Regions from separate parts of the Nakamurella flava genome, predicted to be linked through region 2. Evidence: riboswitches for the same ligand, from Rfam matches in the RefSeq annotation. Region 2 holds a riboswitch; the other holds the start of a gene.
What was found. A riboswitch is a leader RNA that binds a small molecule or an ion and turns the genes downstream of it on or off. The one in region 2 is predicted to bind S-adenosylmethionine.

Region 1: it holds a riboswitch for S-adenosylmethionine, as region 2 does, so the genes downstream of both, FDO65_RS23215 (putative leader peptide) here and thrC (threonine synthase) in region 2, are expected to answer to the same signal.

What each region holds. Positions count from the first base shown of each region.
Region 1 covers NZ_SZZH01000001.1:889,439-897,758, reverse strand. Annotated here, with positions in the region: gene FDO65_RS04050 (FAD/NAD(P)-binding protein) at 1-67, opposite strand, end outside; gene ssuE (NADPH-dependent FMN reductase) at 64-1,338, opposite strand; gene FDO65_RS04040 (FAD-binding oxidoreductase) at 1,323-2,771, opposite strand; gene FDO65_RS04035 (ABC transporter ATP-binding protein) at 2,771-3,487, opposite strand; gene FDO65_RS04030 (ABC transporter permease) at 3,460-4,374, opposite strand; gene FDO65_RS04025 (ABC transporter substrate-binding protein) at 4,364-5,449, opposite strand; gene FDO65_RS23215 (putative leader peptide) at 5,810-5,920, opposite strand; SAM riboswitch class IV at 5,957-6,071, opposite strand; gene FDO65_RS04020 (8-oxoguanine deaminase) at 6,363-7,775, opposite strand; gene FDO65_RS04015 (DUF2252 domain-containing protein) at 7,847-8,320, opposite strand, start outside.
Region 2 covers NZ_SZZH01000001.1:1,602,855-1,611,174, reverse strand. Annotated here, with positions in the region: gene FDO65_RS07315 (glutamyl-tRNA reductase) at 1-565, shown strand, start outside; gene FDO65_RS07310 (iron chaperone) at 776-1,228, shown strand; gene thrC (threonine synthase) at 1,332-2,612, opposite strand; SAM riboswitch class I at 2,624-2,773, opposite strand; gene holA (DNA polymerase III subunit delta) at 2,912-3,883, shown strand; gene rpsT (30S ribosomal protein S20) at 4,022-4,282, opposite strand; gene FDO65_RS07290 (DoxX family protein) at 4,506-4,886, shown strand; gene FDO65_RS07285 (YaaA family protein) at 4,915-5,673, shown strand; gene FDO65_RS07280 (amidohydrolase) at 5,678-6,922, opposite strand; gene FDO65_RS07275 (MFS transporter) at 6,919-8,320, opposite strand, start outside.

The DNA of each region.
Region 1 (8,320 bases), 710 kb from region 2:
GGGGGGTGGCATCGGCGGGCCGGCCGCCTCGACGGTCGATCCGGGCCGCGTCGGAGCGCACCGTCATGGCGTCGGTCCGCTCTGGTCGATCAGTCGGCTGTGCACCTGACGTCGCACCTGGGCCACCGCCAGGTCGCGGGAGCGGTCCGGGCCACCCTGACGGCAGCCGACGAGAGTCGTTTCACGCTCGCATGCCTCGCCCGGGCCGACGGCCACCGTCACCGGCGCCAGGTCGGCCACCGGCCGGGCCGGCACGTCGCGGACCGGCTTGACGAACGGCAGCGGGCCGATGGTCTCGGGGTCGGCGGCGACGTCGAACAACGGGGTGAAGCCGGCGGCCAGGTAGAGCGCGCGGGCCTCCGGCTGGCGGGGTCCCGTCGTCAGGTAGAGCTGCCGGTAGCCGAGCGATCCGGCGGTACGGTCCAGTTCGGCGAGGACCCGCCGGCCCAGTCCGCGCCGTCGGTGCCCGGAGGCGGTCCACATGCGCTTGACCTCGGCGGTGTCGGCGTCGCGGCGGCGCAGCGCCCCACCGGCGACCGGGACACCGTTCTCCAGCAACAGCAGGAAAGCGCCGTGGGGCGAACGGAAGTCGCTGACCGGCACCTCGGTGAGCAACGAGTTCGGGGTGTCCCGGCCGTAACGGGAGCCGTACTCGACGCGCAGGTCGGTCAGCAGCGGGGCGAGCCGGGGATCGTCGGGATCCAGGGTCAGGACCGTCAGGTCACCCGATCCGGCCACCGGCGACACCGGCGGCCCGGCCGGTCGATCCACCCGGATGGGCACCTCGGCCGCCAGGGCCGGCCCCCCGGCTGGTGGTGTGAGCGTGGCCAGGAACTCGGTGACGACCTGGGCCAGAGGGCCGGCGGACGCCGCGTCGACCAGCACTCCCCCGTCCGGCCAGTGGCGGACATGGGGCGATGGCACGAACCAGCCCGGAGCCACCGACGCGCCGAGCACCGACAGCACCGGCCGCAGCGCGTAGTCGACCGACAGCACGTGCGCCGTGGACCCGCCGGTGGCGATCGGCAACACCGCCTTGCCCCGCAGCCCGAACTGCGGGACGACATCGAGGAACACCTTGAGCAAGCCGGCGTACGACGCCTGGTAGATCGGCGTGGCCACCACCAACGCGTCGGCCTCCCGGACCTGTTCCAGCGCGACGGAGATGGCCGGGTCGGTGACGTCCGCGGCCAGCAGCGCCGACGGCGGCAGATCACGCAACCGGAGCGTGTCGACCCGGTGCCCGGCGCCGGTCAGCCGGCGGTTGACCGTGCTCAGGACGGCGAACGTGCTCGAGCCGGGTTGCGGGCTGGCGGAGATGCTCAGGATGCGGGCCACGATGGCTCCTTTGCGAGCCACGTGTGCGGGTTCAGCACACCGGCCGGGTCGAAGACGGATTTGAGACGTCGCTGCAGGTCCACCACCGGCGCCCCGAGTTCCTGTTCCAGCCAGCGGCGTTTGGTGATGCCGACCCCGTGTTCGCCGGTGATGGTGCCGCCCAGGGCCAGGGCCGCGCGGACCAGGTCGTCCGCGGCCCGCTCCAGCGCGAGTGGCGGCTCGGACTCCCCCGTGACGCGGGGCAGCGTGAACGCCGGGTGCAGGTTCCCGTCGCCGGCGTGCGCGACGACCGACGTGCTCACGCCGTGCGCGGCGCCGATCCGTTCGATCCGCTCGAGCAACGGGCCCATCGCCGATCGGGGCACGGCGACGTCCTCGCCGACGAACCACAACCGCTCGTCCAGCACCCGTCCGCTGCGGCGCAGCTCGAAGTACCGATCGGCCTCGGCCCCCTCGGGCAGGTCGACATCGGCGCCCAGGTCGACGAGAGCCCCGGCCAGCGCGGCGATCTCGGCATCGGCACCGAGGCCGTCGGTCTGCACCAGCAGCAGCGCCGATCCGTACTCGGCCAGGTCGGTGCCCTGGCCCTCGTCGATGGCTCGCAGCGTGCCGGCGTCCAGCAGTTCGAGCACGCTCGGCGTGACGCCCTGGGCCAGGGCGACGAGCACACCCGCGGCGGCCGCCGCGGCGGACGGGAACCAGGCGGCCAGCGTGCGGGTGCGGGCGGGCCGGGGACGCAGCCGCACGGTGGCCTCGACGACCACGCCGAGGGTGCCCTCCGAGCCGACGAACAGCCCGGTCAGATCGAAGCCGGCCACGCCCTTGATGGTGCGGTGACCGACCGGCAGCACGGTGCCGTCGGCCAGGACCGCCGTCAGGGCCAGCACCGACTCGCGGGTCACGCCGTACTTCACGCAGTGCAGACCGCCGGCGTTGGTCGCGATGTTGCCGCCGATGGTCGATTGCCGCCAGCTGGCCGGGTCGGGGGCGTAGGTCAGCCCGTGCTCGGCCGCGGCGGCGTCCAGGTCGGCGGTCACCACCCCGGCCTGCACGACCGCGACCTGGTCGGCCGGGTCGATCTGCAGGATCCGGTTCAACCGCTCGGTGGACAGCACGAGGGAGCCGTCGGGTGCGCTGGCCCCTCCGGAGAGGCCGGTGCCGGCGCCCCGGGGCACCACCACGGTGCCGGTGGCCGACGCGAGCCGCAGGGTCGCGGCGACGCCGGCGGTCGTCCACGGTCGGACCAGGGCGAGTGGCCGGCCGGGCAATCGGTGACCGGACCGGTCGGTGGCGACGCGATCGAGATCATCGTCGCCGGTGAAGACCTCACCGTCGGACAGCTCGTCGCGCAGCCGGGTCAACAGGTGCGCCCGGTGGGCGTCACGGTCGGCGGGCCGGGCCGACGACCGGTGATCCAGGATGGACACGCTCATCAGGAATGCACCCCCAAGTGGGCCAGCAGTTCGGCCCGCAGCGCGACGACCCGGGGGTCGGCCACGTCCCGCGGGCGGGGGAGGTCGACGACGACCTCATGGGCGATGACGCCGTCCCGCATCACCAGGACCCGGTCGGCGAGCCGGACCGACTCCTCGACGTCGTGCGTGACCAGCAGCACGGCGCAGCGGTGAACGGTCCACAGGTCGGCGACCAGCGCCTGGGCGGTGAGCCGGGTCAGGGCGTCGAGCGCCGAGAACGGTTCGTCGAGCAGCAGCAGGTCGGGTTCGCGGACCAGCGCGCGGGCCAGTGACGCCCGCTGCGCCTCACCCCCGGACAGCACCTTGGGCCAGACGTCGCTGCGGTGGCTCAGACCGACCTCGGCCAGGGCCGCCTCAGCCCGGGCGCGGTCCGGCCGGCCGGGCAGGCCGAGGACGACGTTGCGCCAGACCTTCTTCCACGGCAGCAGCCGGGGCGCCTGGAACGCGACGGCCCGCCGGTCCGCGACCTCGACTCGACCGCTGATCTCGGTGTCCAGGCCGGCCAGCACCCGCAGCAGGGTGCTCTTGCCGCAGCCGCTGGCCCCCAGCAGGGCGACGAACTCCCCCGGCGCGATGTCCAGGTGCAGGTCGTCGATCACCCGGCGGTCACCGAACGTCTTGGTCAGGCCGGTGACCCGGGCGGCGCTCAGGCTCCGGTGAAGGTCGGTCGCCATGCCAGCAACACCCTTTCCAGAAGGCGGACGAAGACGTCCGCGAGCAGCCCGAGGACCGCGTACAGCACGAGGCACAGCACGATGGTGTCGGTCTCGAAGAACTCGCGGGCGTTGTTGATGAGGAAGCCGATACCCGTGGTGGCGTTGATGGTCTCGGCGAAGACGAGGATCAGCCAGGACACCCCGATCGAATACCGCAGACCGACCAGGCCGGACGGCACCGCGGACGGCAGGATGACGTGCCGGATCAGGCCGAAGCGGCGCAGCCCGACGGTGCGGCCCGCCTCGATGAGGGCGGGGTCGGTGCCGCGGATCCCAGCGAACAGGTTGAGGTAGAGCGGGAAGAACACACCGAGAGCGATGAGGATCAGTTTCGGTTCGTCGCCGATGCCGAACCAGATGATCAGCAGCGGGATGAGCCCGATGACCGGGACGGTGCGGAGCATCTGGATCGGGGCGTCGAGAATGTCCTCACCCAGCCGGAACAGGCCCGACAGCAGGGCGATGACGACGGCGGCGGTGACGCCGATGGCCAGTCCCAGTCCGACCCGTTCGGCCGACGCGGCGATGGCCCGGGGCAGCTCGCCGGAGGACCACAGCTCGCGGGCCTTGACCAGCACGTCCTGCGGTGCGGCCAGGGTGGTCCGCGGCAGCAGGCCGGACGCACTGGCCACCGCCCAGCCGATCACCAGCACCAGGGGGCTGATCGTCTTGACCACCCAGCGCGGCACGGCGGGGCGGCCGCCCCGGCGACGGGTGTGGCCGGCGACCACCGTGGTGGCCACCGTCCGTGCCGGCCCGGAAGCCGGCTCGGCCGGCCGTTGCGCGGTGATGACACCGGCGCCGACCTGTCCGGTGACCGGCCGCACAATCGCGTCAGCCGGCATCGGAGGCCGCCTGAATCGCCTGAAGGCCCTGGTCGTACTCGGTGGTCCAGTACTGGCCGATGTCGACGGTGGCGGTGAGAATGCCGGCCTGTACGAAGGTGTCGACGATCTTCCGCTGGGAGGCGATGGCCTGCGCCGAGGTCGGGACGAAGTGGCTGGGGCGTTGCTGTTCCCCGTCCACGAAGACCTGCCGAGCCTGCTCGACGGGCTGCTTGGTCTCCCGGGCGATCACCGCGGCCCAGTCGTCAGGGTGGGACCGGGCCCAGGCGAAGCCCTTCTCGAGTCGGTCGTAGAAGTCCAGGATCGCCGCCTTGGTCGCCGGGTCGGCGTTGGTGGCCGGCCGGGTGACGTACAGGAAGTTGCCGGACAGGATGTCGCGCGCGTCGACCAGCGTGGTGGCGCCCTTGGCGTGGGCCGTGATGACCGCGTTGCCGTAGGAGGCGAGCGCATCGACCTGCCCGGACAGCAGCGCGGCCAGACCGTCGCTGGTGGACAGCGGGACGGCCTCGATGTCCGACCACTGCAGCCCGGCGGCGGCGACCGACTGGTACAGGAAGTAGTGCGCGGTGGTGTTCTGGACGTACGCGACCTTGCGGCCCTTGAGCTGCTCGACCGAGGCGATGGTGCTCCCCTCGGGAACCACCACCTCCTGGGTCAGGGTGTTGCCCTGCCGCACGGCCGAGATGGTCAGCGAGCCGGGACCACCGGACTGGGCGGCGAAGATCGGCGGGATCTCGCTGGCGCTGGCCAGATCGATGGCGTCGGCCCCCAGCGCCTCCAACTGCAGGTTGCCGCCCTGGAACAGGCTGAACTCGGTGCGATACGGGGTGTCGGCCAGTCCGGCGCTCTGCAGCAGCAGCTCCTGCTGCTTCCAGCCGGTCTCCCCGACCCGCAGCGTGACCGCGGACAGGTCGGTGCCCGTGCCGGCGACGGTCGCCGACGGAGCCGACGTGGTCGATCCCGTCGCGGCAATGCTGCCGCCACCGCAGGCGGCCAGGGTCATCACCAGACCCAGTGCGGCGGCGGTGGCCGCGGTGGTGGAGGCGAGGCGCCGCCGGAGCGAGCGTCTGGTCATGGGAGGGCCTTTCGAAGAATTGTCGCCCGAGGGTCGAGGTGCTCGGGCGTCGCCGAGGCGAGGGGAAAACACCGACGGCGATGGCCGGTGCGGTGGTCCGTCGACGGTGACGGTCCTGCGGGAAGGTCGGACCGGAGGTGCGCGGCGTCCCGGATGCGGCCGCCCCGCCCAGATGGCCGGCCGCGGCGGCGATGTGCGCCGGGGACGCACTCTGCGCGAGGGGACGTCGATGCCGACCGGGCCGCGCGTTGATCAGCGATCCGCGGAGCGGACCACCGTCGGGGACGCGGGAGGGACCGTCAGCGGCCGACAGCGGCCGGGCGGCGACGGATCAGTGGGTGCCGGGAACCGAGGTCGTGGTCAGCGACAACAGAGCGCGCTGGAGACGCGCTGCAGATCGACGTGACGTCGCTGCACGGACAGCACGGACACGACCCGGCGCTGCGCCGGCTGGTCGTTCGTGGTCGTCATGCGTTCGGTTCTTCCCTGAGGGGCCCGGTGGAACGGGCCGCGCGCTTGCCGGCATCTCGTCGATGCCGACCAGGTCCTCACCCGGAGCACCCCGCCGCGATGGGAGGGTTGCCGTCCAACAAGCCGGGGCTGTGCGCTGGAACTCGTGACCTGCGATCAAGGTAGATCACCGCTGCGATGCGGTCAAACATCTGTGGCCCCCGTCAGCGTGAGACAGACCACGCTGACCGACATCTCGCCTCGGGTGGTGGACGGCCGGCGGGAATACGCCCGCCCTCATCGACCGAGTGACCGGATGATCATCGATATACCGAGAGGGTCTGCACGCCGTGGTGTTTCGCCCGCCCTGCCGCGGGTATCTGCATCCCAGGCGCTGGCTTTGGGTCCATGACCTTCCCTGCCGGGCGGTGGAGCACTCTCGGGCAGCGCCGCCCTCTTCGGCTCAGCCGATCCCGGCCATGCGCGCGGCGTGCCGGTTGTGCTCGGCCACGACCGGCTCCATGTCGACGGTGACCACCCGGCCCTCCTGCACCAGCACCCGGCCGTCGACCACCGTCCAGTTCGCCCGCTGGGGCGCGCAGAACACCGCGGCGGCCACCGGGTCGGCCAGGCCACCGGCGAAGTCGATGGTGTTCAGGTCGAGCGTGAAGAAGTCGGCCCGCTTGCCGACCGTCAGGGCGCCGATGTCGGTGCGTCCCAGCAGTCGCGCACCGCCCAGCGTCCCCAGTTCGAGCACCTGCCGGGCGGTGACCCATTCGTGCGCCCGCAGCGGGTGCGAGGTGGGCAGCAGACTCGCCGGGCCCTCCGGTGGGCGCAGACCCATCCGCAGCCGCGCCAGCAACATGGCCTGCCGCACTTCGGCCAGCATGTTGGAACTGTCGTTGCTGGCCGAACCGTCGACGCCCAGGCCGACCGGCACTCCGGCGTCCAGGTACTTCTTCACCGGCGCGATGCCCGACGCGAGCCGCATGTTGGACGACGGGCAGTGGCAGGCGCCCGTCCCGGTCGCCGCGAACAGGGCGATCTCGGTGTCGTCGACGTGGATGGCATGCGCGTACCAGACGTCGTCGCCCACCCAGTCGAGCTCCTGCATGTAGGCCACCGGCCGCAGGCCGTGGTGCTGCAGGGTGAACAGTTCCTCGTCGAGGGTCTCGGCCAGGTGGGTGTGCAGCCGCACCCCGTGCCGGCGGGCGAGCTCGGCCGAGTCCCGCATCAGCTGCGAGGTCACCGAGAACGGCGAGCACGGGGCCAGCACGATCTGCGTCATCGACCCCGGCCGCGGGTCGTGGTGCGCGGCGATGACCCGTTCGCAGTCGGCCAGGATCGCGTCCTCGTCCTCCACGCAGGAGTCCGGCGGCAGGCCGCCCTGCGACTCCCCCAGCGACATGCTCCCGCGGGACACCGCGAACCGGATACCCAGCTCGGCGGCCGCGCCGATCTGGTCGTCGACCCGGCAGCCGTTCTGGAAGACGTAGGCGTGGTCGAACAGCGTGGTGCACCCGGACAGGGCGAGCTCCGCACCGCCGACGAGGGTGGCGGTCCGGGCAGCCTCCGGGGTGCGGGAACCCCAGATCTCGTAGTGGGCCCGCAACCACGGGAAGAGATTGGTGTTCTGCCCGGCGGGCAGGTTGCGGGTCAGCACCTGGTCGAGGTGGTGATGCCCGTTGACCAGCCCGGGCAGCAGCAGCTGATCGGTGAGATCGATGACCTGGTCGGCGGTCTCGGGAAGCTCCGTAGTGGGCCCGACCTGCTCGATGACGCCGTCGCGGACGAAGAGACCGCCGTCGGGGATCTCCCGGCGCTGTTCGTCCATGGTGACCAGGACGGTGGCGTGACGGGCGAGCAGGGTGGACACAGGCAGACCTCCGGGGTGACGACGACGTCGCGCCCCAGTATCGCGGTCGCCGGGCCCGGGGCCGCACCGGGTCAGGACTTGCCCGGCCACCCCTCGGTCGAGGAGATGGTGCCGTCCGCCGCCGCGGCGGCGAGCTGGGCGTGGTCCCGTTCGGTCTGATCGGCGTAGGCCAGTGCGAAACGCACCAGCGCCTCCTCGGCCTTGTCGTTCGTGCCGAGGTAGTCGGCGATCGCGGCGGCGTCGCCACTGCGGGCGTGGGCCCGGGCCAGGACGCGGCCACACGCGCCGGCGAACTGGCCGAGGTACGGAGCGATGACGTCGCCCCGCGGGATCACCTTGCCGTCGCGGAACTGGCGCACGTAAAAATCCGTCCGGTCGTCGCCGACCCCCACTGACGTCCACCCCAGGAACATGTCACCGGCCGACTGGATGAGTCGCTGGCCCTGGACCACCCGGGCGCCGTGGTTGTCCTGCCTGGCCGGCGCCAGGAACGGCTCGTACACCGACGCCGTCGCTTCCTTGATCTGGAAGAAGAGCGGGTCGCC
Region 2 (8,320 bases):
CACCTGCAGCGGCGCCGGCGATCCGGTCATCGACGAACTCCTCGTCCGGCGGGTCGTGGCCCGCCGCAGCGCGCCGCTGCCGATCGTCGATCTCGCGCTGCGTTCCGATCTGACCCCCCAGGCCCGGGCGGTCCCGGGGGTGCGGGTGGTGGATCTGCGCAGCGTCGCCGGGCAGGCCGACTCTCCGCACATCGAGGCCATCACCGCGGCCCAGGACATCGTCATCGCGGCCGTCGCCGACTACGAGGATCAGCTCGCCCAGCGTCGTCTGGATCCCGCGGTGGTGGCGCTGCGCCAGCACGTCTCGGGAACGGTGACGAAGGAACTCGAGCGGCTGCGGGCCAAGTACCCGGCCGACATCGCGGCCGACGTCGAACGCGCCATGCACCGGGTGACCCAGTCGCTGCTGCACACCCCGACCATGCGGGCCAAGGAACTGGCGCTGTCGGGCGACAGCGCCGGCTACCTCAGCGCCCTGCACACCCTCTTCGGCATCGACATCGAGGGCCACGCTGCCGCGCACCCGGCCGGCCCGGTGTCGGCGAAGGCCACCCGCCCCGCCTGACGGGTCGACCGCACGCGTCAGCCGATGGGAACACCGCCGGTGGCGGCGATCCCGGTCACCCCCGCGCTGCTGGCGGGGTTGCCGACCCCGCGGATGACACGCCCTCCGACCGGGCGAGCCCGCGAACCGAGCAGGAATCGAGAAGCGGAGCTGCCGGTCGGCCCCCTACCGTCGTCGATGGATTTCGGACGACTGGGGAGAGGACGACCGATGAGCGCGGACACCCGACAGAACGGCGACGACACCGGTTTCAGCGACGCCGAGAAGGCCGCGATCAAGCAGCGGGCGGCGGAGTTGCGAGCCCAGGGCGGCAAGGGGGCAGCCAAGAAGGAGCGGGAGGCGCAGGCCTGCCTGGACGCGATCGAGGCCCTCACCGGATCCGATCAGGCGATCGCCCGGCGACTGCACGTCATCGTCACCGAGGAGGCGCCCCAGCTGGATCAAAAGACCTGGTACGGCTTTCCGTCCTATGCCCGGGACGGCAGGGTCGTGGTCTTCTACCAGCCCGCTTCCAAGTTCGACACCCGTTACGGGACAGTCGGTTTCCAAGAGGACTCCCGCCTGGACGACGGGGCGATGTGGCCGACCTCGTTCGCGGTGCTCGAGGTCACCGACGACGTGGAGCGGCAGCTTCGCGACCTGGTGCGGCGGGCTGCCGACTGACCCAGTGGCCCACGGCCGACGAATGGTGCAGCGACAGCTCTCTCGAACTGTGGCTGCACCGCTCGCCGAGCGGTGTCGACCCGGTGATGGGGCCGCCCGATCGTCAGGCCAGCCCCGCCTCTTCGAAGGCGGCCAACGTCGGCGCGATGCGTGCGGTCGGCCCGACGACGTGGGCGATGGCGTCGAGGGTCTTGAGCCCGTCGCCGGTGTTGAAGATGACGGTCTCGGCCTCGGGATCGAGCTGCCCCGTGGCCAGCAGCTTGCGCAGCGTCGCCACGGTCACGCCGCCGGCGGTCTCGGCGAAAATGCCCTCGGTCCGGGCCAGCAGCTTGATGCCCTCGATGACCTCTTCGTCGGAGACGTCCTCGACCGCACCGCCGGTCCGGCGGGTGACGTCCAGGACGTAGGGCCCGTCGGCCGGGTTGCCGATGGCCAGCGACTTGGCGATGGTGTCCGGCTTCACCGGGCGGACGGTGTCGGTGCCGGCCTTGAACGCGGTGGCGACAGGGGAGCACCCGGTGGCCTGCGCCCCGAACACCTTGTACTCGGAGCTGTCGACCAGGCCCAGATCGATGAGCTCCTGGAAGCCCTTGTCGATCTTGACCAGCTGCGCGCCCGAGGCGATCGGGATGACGACCTGCTCGGGCAGCCGCCAGCCGAGCTGCTCGGCCACCTCGAAACCGAGGGTCTTGGAGCCCTCGGCGTAGTACGGCCGGACATTGACGTTGACGAACGCCCAGTCGTCCTGCTCGGCGGCGATCTGACCGGCCAGCCGGTTGATGTCGTCGTAGTTGCCGTCGACCGCGACCAGCGTCCCGCCGTACGCGGCGGTGGTGAGGATTTTCTGCTGCTCGAGGTTCGCGGGCACCAGCACGACGGAGCGGATCCCCGCGCGGGCGGCCGCCGCGGCCACCGCGTTGGCCAGGTTGCCGGTGGACGGGCAGGCCAGGACGGTGAAGCCGAGTTCGCGGGCGGCGGCCAGGGCGACGGCCACGACCCGGTCCTTGAAGGAGTGGGTCGGGTTACCCGAATCGTCCTTGACCCACAGCGTCTTCATGCCGAGCTCGCGGGCCAGGTTGTCGGCCCGCACGAGCTTGGTCTGGCCCGGGTTGATGTTCGGGGTGTCGGCGATCCCGGCCGGGACCGGCAGCAGCGAGGCCCAACGCCAGATGTTGTCGGGACCGGCCTCGATCTTCTTGCGCAGTGCCTCGCCGCGCTCGGTGAATTCGTACGCCACCTCGAGCGGGCCGAAGCACTCGGTACAGGCGTAGTAGGGGCCCAGCTCGATGCGCGAACCGCACTCGCGGCAGGACAGGGCGACAGCAGGGCCGAGGTCCACCGTGGAGGTGGCAGCGGTCGGCGCCGGGGTCAGGACAGAGGTCATCGCGAGGTCTCTCCTCATCTTTCCCGCCGTGGCGGGACGGAAGTGGCACCTGCCGTCGACGTCCGTCGCCGCGCCGCACTGGGCGCTTGTGGCGATCCGGTCATCGGCAGTGGTTGCCGGGGCTTCAACGGGCCGTGTCCCTCTGCCCCTCTGGATGAGTGGGTGATGCAGTTGTCCGGTCAGGATAACTCAGCCGCGCAACCCTCCCGGCCGTGGCCTCTGTCACCGGCAGAGCCGGGTGGTTCCCCGGACCGAACCGTCGGAGGCCGGGTGTCGGTGGCACCTGGCACGATGACGCGGTGCCCGCCGGAACCGCCCCCGCGCCCCTGGTCCTCGTCACCGGGGACGAGCCGTTCCTGGTCGACCGCGCCGTGCTGCGCACCCTGGCCGCGGCCCGCAAGGCCGACCCCGCGGTGGAACGGCGGGAGGCGGTGGCCGCCGGTCTGAGCCCGGCCGATTTCGCCGACCTGGTGGCGCCGAGCCTGTTCGCCGAGCCTCGCGTGGTGGTGGTCCGCGGGGTGCACGAGTCGGCAAAGGATCTGGCCGCCGCGTTGACCGGGTACGTCAAGGACCCGGTCGACGGGGTCACCCTGGTGATCCACCACGGTGGCGGCGCCCGCAACAAGGCCATCGCCGACGCGTTCGCCAAGGCCGGTGCCGACGTCCAGACCGCGGCGAAGATTACCCGTCCCGCCGAGCGGACCGATTTCGTGGTGAAGGAGATCCGGCGGGCCGGCGGGACGAGCACGGCCGAGGCCGTGGCCGCGCTGATCGACGCCGTCGGTTCCGACCTTCGGGAGCTCTCGTCCGCCGCCGGGCAGCTGGTGGCCGACACCGGCGGCACCGTGGACCTGCCCGCGGTCCGTCGCTACCACCGCGGACGGGGCGAAGTGAGCGGTTTCGCGGTCGCCGATGCCGTCGTCGCCGGCGACGTCCGGGGCGCCGTGGAGTCGCTGCGCTGGGCGTTGACCATCGGTGTCGCCCCAGTCCTGATCGCCGACGCACTGGCCGACGGCATCCGCACGGTGGCAAAGGTCTCCGGGGTCCGCGGCGGCGGCAATTCCTACGCGCTGGCCGGTCAGCTGGGGATGCCCGCCTGGAAGATCGACAAGGCCCGGACGGCCGCCCGGGGGTGGAGTGCCGACGGATTGGCGGAGGGCATCCGGGTGGTCGCCGACCTCAACGCCGCGGTCAAGGGCGTCGCCGCCGACCCGGAATACGCCGTCGAGAAGGCCGTCCTGGACCTGCTGGCGGCCCGTCGCCCCCGCTGAAGTTGGTCTTTCCGGCGGTGTCCCGCCGACCGGGTGGCTTCGGTGAGCTCCCGAACGGCGTCGAGGGGACCAACAACCCGCAAACGCAAGAACGCCGGGTCACCCGTGGGTGCCCGGCGTCGCTGCGTGAAGATCAGGTCAGAGAGCGTTGACCTGCTGGGCCAGCGCCGACTTGCGGTTCGCGGCCTGGTTCTTGTGGATGATGCCCTTGGAGGCGGCCTTGTCCAGGCTGCGGCCGGCGGCCTTCAGTTCGACGGTCGCGGTCTCCTTGTCGCCCGCGGCGACGGCGGTGCGGACGCGACGGACGGCGGTCTTCAGCGCCGACTTCGCGGACTTGTTGCGCAGACGGGCCGCCTCGTTCGTGCGGATCCGCTTGATCTGGGACTTGATGTTGGCCACGCCGGATTGCCTTCGTTTCGTCGTCTTGGTGGGTGTTTCCGTCGATCCGTACGACCGACCGACGGGCATGCCACAACGAGCGGCACGCGCGACACTCAAGATTACCAGCCGGACACCGCGGCGCCCAACCGTCCTGGTCATCGGCCCGTCGTCCGGCCCCGGCCGACGGGGCCACCGCGGTCCGGCCGGTGCCGGGAAGCGACAGGCGGGTGATCATGGGGCCATGACCGGTACGCCGCACCGCCTGCCCGCCGCGCTGGCCGCCCTGCTCGGCGGCGCCGGGGTCCTGCACTTCGTGGCGCCGCGACCGTTCATCGGCATCGTGCCCCGCAGTCTGCCCCGGCCGGAGGCGCTCGTGGCGCTCAGCGGGGCCGCCGAGATCGGGTGTGCCGCGCTGCTGGCCGTCCCACAGACCCGGCGGGTCGGGGGCTGGGCGTCCGCCGCGTTGTTCGTCGGGGTCTATCCGGCCAACGTCTCGATGGCGCTGCGGTCCACCGCCCGCGGCTCCCGCCGGCCCGTCTGGTACCGCGTCGTCGCGTGGGCCCGGCTGCCCCTGCAGGCGCCGCTGGTGCTGGCCGCGGTCCGGGTCGCCCGTCGCGCGTGATCGTCTCCGGCCCGTAGGGTCGCCCGTCGTGTACGTCCTGCTGCCCCCGTCGGAGACCAAGGCGCCCGGCGGTGACGGCCCGGCGTTGGACCTCGACGCGTTGGCCTTCCCCGCCCTGAACGCGACCCGCCAGACGCTCATCGGCCAGCTCAGCGCCCTGTGCGGTGGCGACCGCGCCCGGGCTCGCGCGGCCCTGGGGGTGGCAGCCAGCAAGGACGCCGAGATCGAGGCCACCGCGGAGCTGCGGACCGCGGCGACTCGGCCGGCGCTGCAGCGTTACACCGGCGTGCTCTACGACGCCCTGGATCTCGCGTCCCTGCCCCGCTCCGGGCAGGCTCGGGCCGGGGCCCGGCTGCTGGTGGCCTCCGCCCTGTTCGGAATGGTCCGCGGGGACGACGCGATTCCGGCCTACCGGTTCTCGGCCGGCTCCCGGCTTCCCGGGCGCGGCCCCGTCGCGGCCGACTGGCGGGCCCCCCTCGGACCGGTGCTGGCCGATCTGCTGGCCGACGGCGCGCCGGTCGTCGATCTGCGCTCCGGTGCCTACGCGGCGTTCGCGCCCGCCCCGGGCGCCATCACGGTGCGCGTGCTGTCCGAGGCGGTACCGGGCGACCCGACCACCCGGTCGGTGGTCAGCCACTTCTCCAAGCACGCCAAGGGACTGCTGGCCCGCGCCCTGGTGGCCAGCCGCGCCGACATGGCCGACGCGGCCGCTGTGGTCCGGGTCGCCCGCAAGGCCGGGTTGCGGGTGGAGCGCACGGGCCCGACCACGCTCGAGCTGATCACCTAGGGGGCTACGCCCGGGGGGCGACCACCCCGACCCGCTGCTGGGCGTCCCACCGGTAGACCGGCCGCCCCGCGATCCACACCTGTTCGGCCCGCTGCATGACATCCAATGGATCCCCGGACCACAGCACCAGGTCGGCGGACTTGCCGACGGCGAGCGACCCGATGCGGTCGTCGACGCCCATGGCCCGGGCCGGGTGCAGGGTGATCGCGCGCAGCGCGGTGACCGGGTCGAGACCCTCCTTCACCGCCAGGGTGGCCTGGTGCACCAGGTACTGCACCGGCACCACGGGATGGTCGGTGATGATGGAGATCTCGACCCCGGCGGCGGCCAACCGGCCCGGGTTCGCCAAAGACCGCTCGCGCAGTTCGACTTTCGACCGTGACGTCATCAGAGGGCCGATCAGTACCGGGATCTCCCGCTCGACCAGCAGGTCGGCGATCAGGTGCGCCTCGGTGCCGTGGTCGATGATCAGCCGGAAGCCGAATTCCTCGGCGATCCGCAGCGCCGTGGCGATGTCGTCGGCGCGGTGACAGTGCTGACGCCAGGGGATCTCTCGGCGGAGAACGGCCGAGAGTGCTTCCAGCCGAAGGTCGGTCGGCAGGGGGGCCGCCTCCGGACCCGTGGCCGAGCGGCGGTCGAGGTAGTCGCGGGCCTCGGCGAACGCGGAGCGGATCACCGCGGCCACGCCCAGCCGGGTCGAGGGCAGTTGTTTGCGGTCGCCGTAGACGCGCTTGGGATTCTCGCCCAGGGCCGACTTCAGGCCGGAGGGGGACCGCAGGACCATCGCGTCGACGACCCGTCCGTGGGTGTGCAGGGCCACGCACAGCCCGCCGATGGGGTTGCCGGACCCGGGGTTGACGTTGACCGCGGTGATGCCGCCGGACAGCGCGTCGTCGAATCCGAGATCGAACGGGTTGATGGCGTCGATGGCCCGCACCGCCGCGGTGTTCGGGTCGGTCAGCTCGTTGGTGTCGTTGCCGGCCCAGCCCTGCGCCTCCTCGTGCGTGCCGAGGTGGGTGTGCGCGTCCACGAAGCCGGGCAGCAGCCAGCGACCGCCGGCGTCGACGACGGGCAGCGGTTCGCCGCCCTCGGTGAGATCCGGCAGCCGGAGGTCGGCGCCGAGGGCTGCGATGACGCCGTCCATCACCAGGACCGTGCCGGTGAATGGCACGCCCTCGATGGGGACCACGAAGGCGTCGGTGACGGCGAAGTCGCCCCCGGGTGCGGCGTGGAGCGGGGTGTCGGTCATGGCGTCGATGATCCGCCGGCCGCATGGTGACCGGCGGCGTGCCGGCCGTGTGCAGCGTCGGGCATGGCCGGGTGGTAGCCGTCGGGATGCCGACCGTCGGCGTGCCGTTCCGTCGGGGCGCCGTCCGGGTCCTGCGCGACGCCGGGGGCCCGCTCGGTGGGCGCGTCAGGTTCCGACGACGGTGTCTTCTTCGACGTCAGGCTGTCGGCCAGGGCCAGGAGGAGCGCCACGGCGACGAACCCGACGATCACGAACAGGCCGTGCCGGAAAGCGGTGGCGAAGTCGCCCTCGCTGCTGGCCACTGCTGAGTAGAAGACGCTGCCGGTGGCCGCGATACCGGCCGCCGACCCGATGCGTTGCCCGGTCTGCAGGACACCGCCCGCGCTGCCGGCGCGCTTGACCGGGACCTGCGACAGGCTCAGTGTCTGGTTGGGGGAGATGACCAGCCCGCCGCCCAGGCCGGCGATGAGCAGCGGCACCGCCGCGGCCCAGCCGACGTTCTGCCCGGGGACGAGCAGTACCGCCACCCAGGTCGCGGACAGCCCGACGATGACGGTGGCGAGCCCGGCGGCGATGAGGCCGCGCCCCAGCGCCAACACCTTGCGGCTGCCGACGATCGACGTGAGGGCACCGCCGACGGCGAACGGGGTGGTGGCCAGACCGGCCTGCAGCGCCGAGTAGCCCAGGCCGGACTGCAGGTACTGGGTGTAGATGAAGAAGACCCCGGTGAAGCCGGCGAAGTAGGCCAGGCCCACCGCCGCGCCCAGGACGTAGGAGCGGATGCGGAACAGGTCGAGGCTGACCACCGGCTCCTTCGTCCGCCCGTACCGGCGTTCGTGCAGCACCCAGACCAGCAGGGTGACCGCGGCGACCGGGAACAGGATCAGCCGGAGCCACAACGGCCAGGACCGCTGCTCGATGAACGGCAGCAGGACGGCCAGGACGGCGGTGCCGAGCAGGACGACGCCGATCGGGTCCAGGTCGGCCGACCGGCCGGCTCCCGACTTCTTCGGCGGGGTGGGCAGATAGCGCAGGGCCAGGACGATGGCGAGGGCGCCGACGGGGAGGTTGACGAAGAAGACCATCCGCCAGCCCAGATCAGACCCGAAGAGGGAGATGATCGCCCCGCCCAGCAGCGGGCCGACGGCGGTCGACAGACCGACCGTGGCGCCGAAGAAGCCGAAGGCCTTGCCGCGTTCCTGCCCGCGGAACAGGGTCTGGATGAACCCGCTGACCTGGGGTGTGATGAGGGCGCCACCGCAGCCCTGCAGCAGCCGCGCCGCGACCAGGACGGCGCCGTTCGGGGCCAGCCCACAGGCGGCGCTGGCCAGCAGGAAGACGATGACCCCGGCCAGGAACACCGAACGCCGACCGCGGGCGTCGCCGATGCGCCCGGAC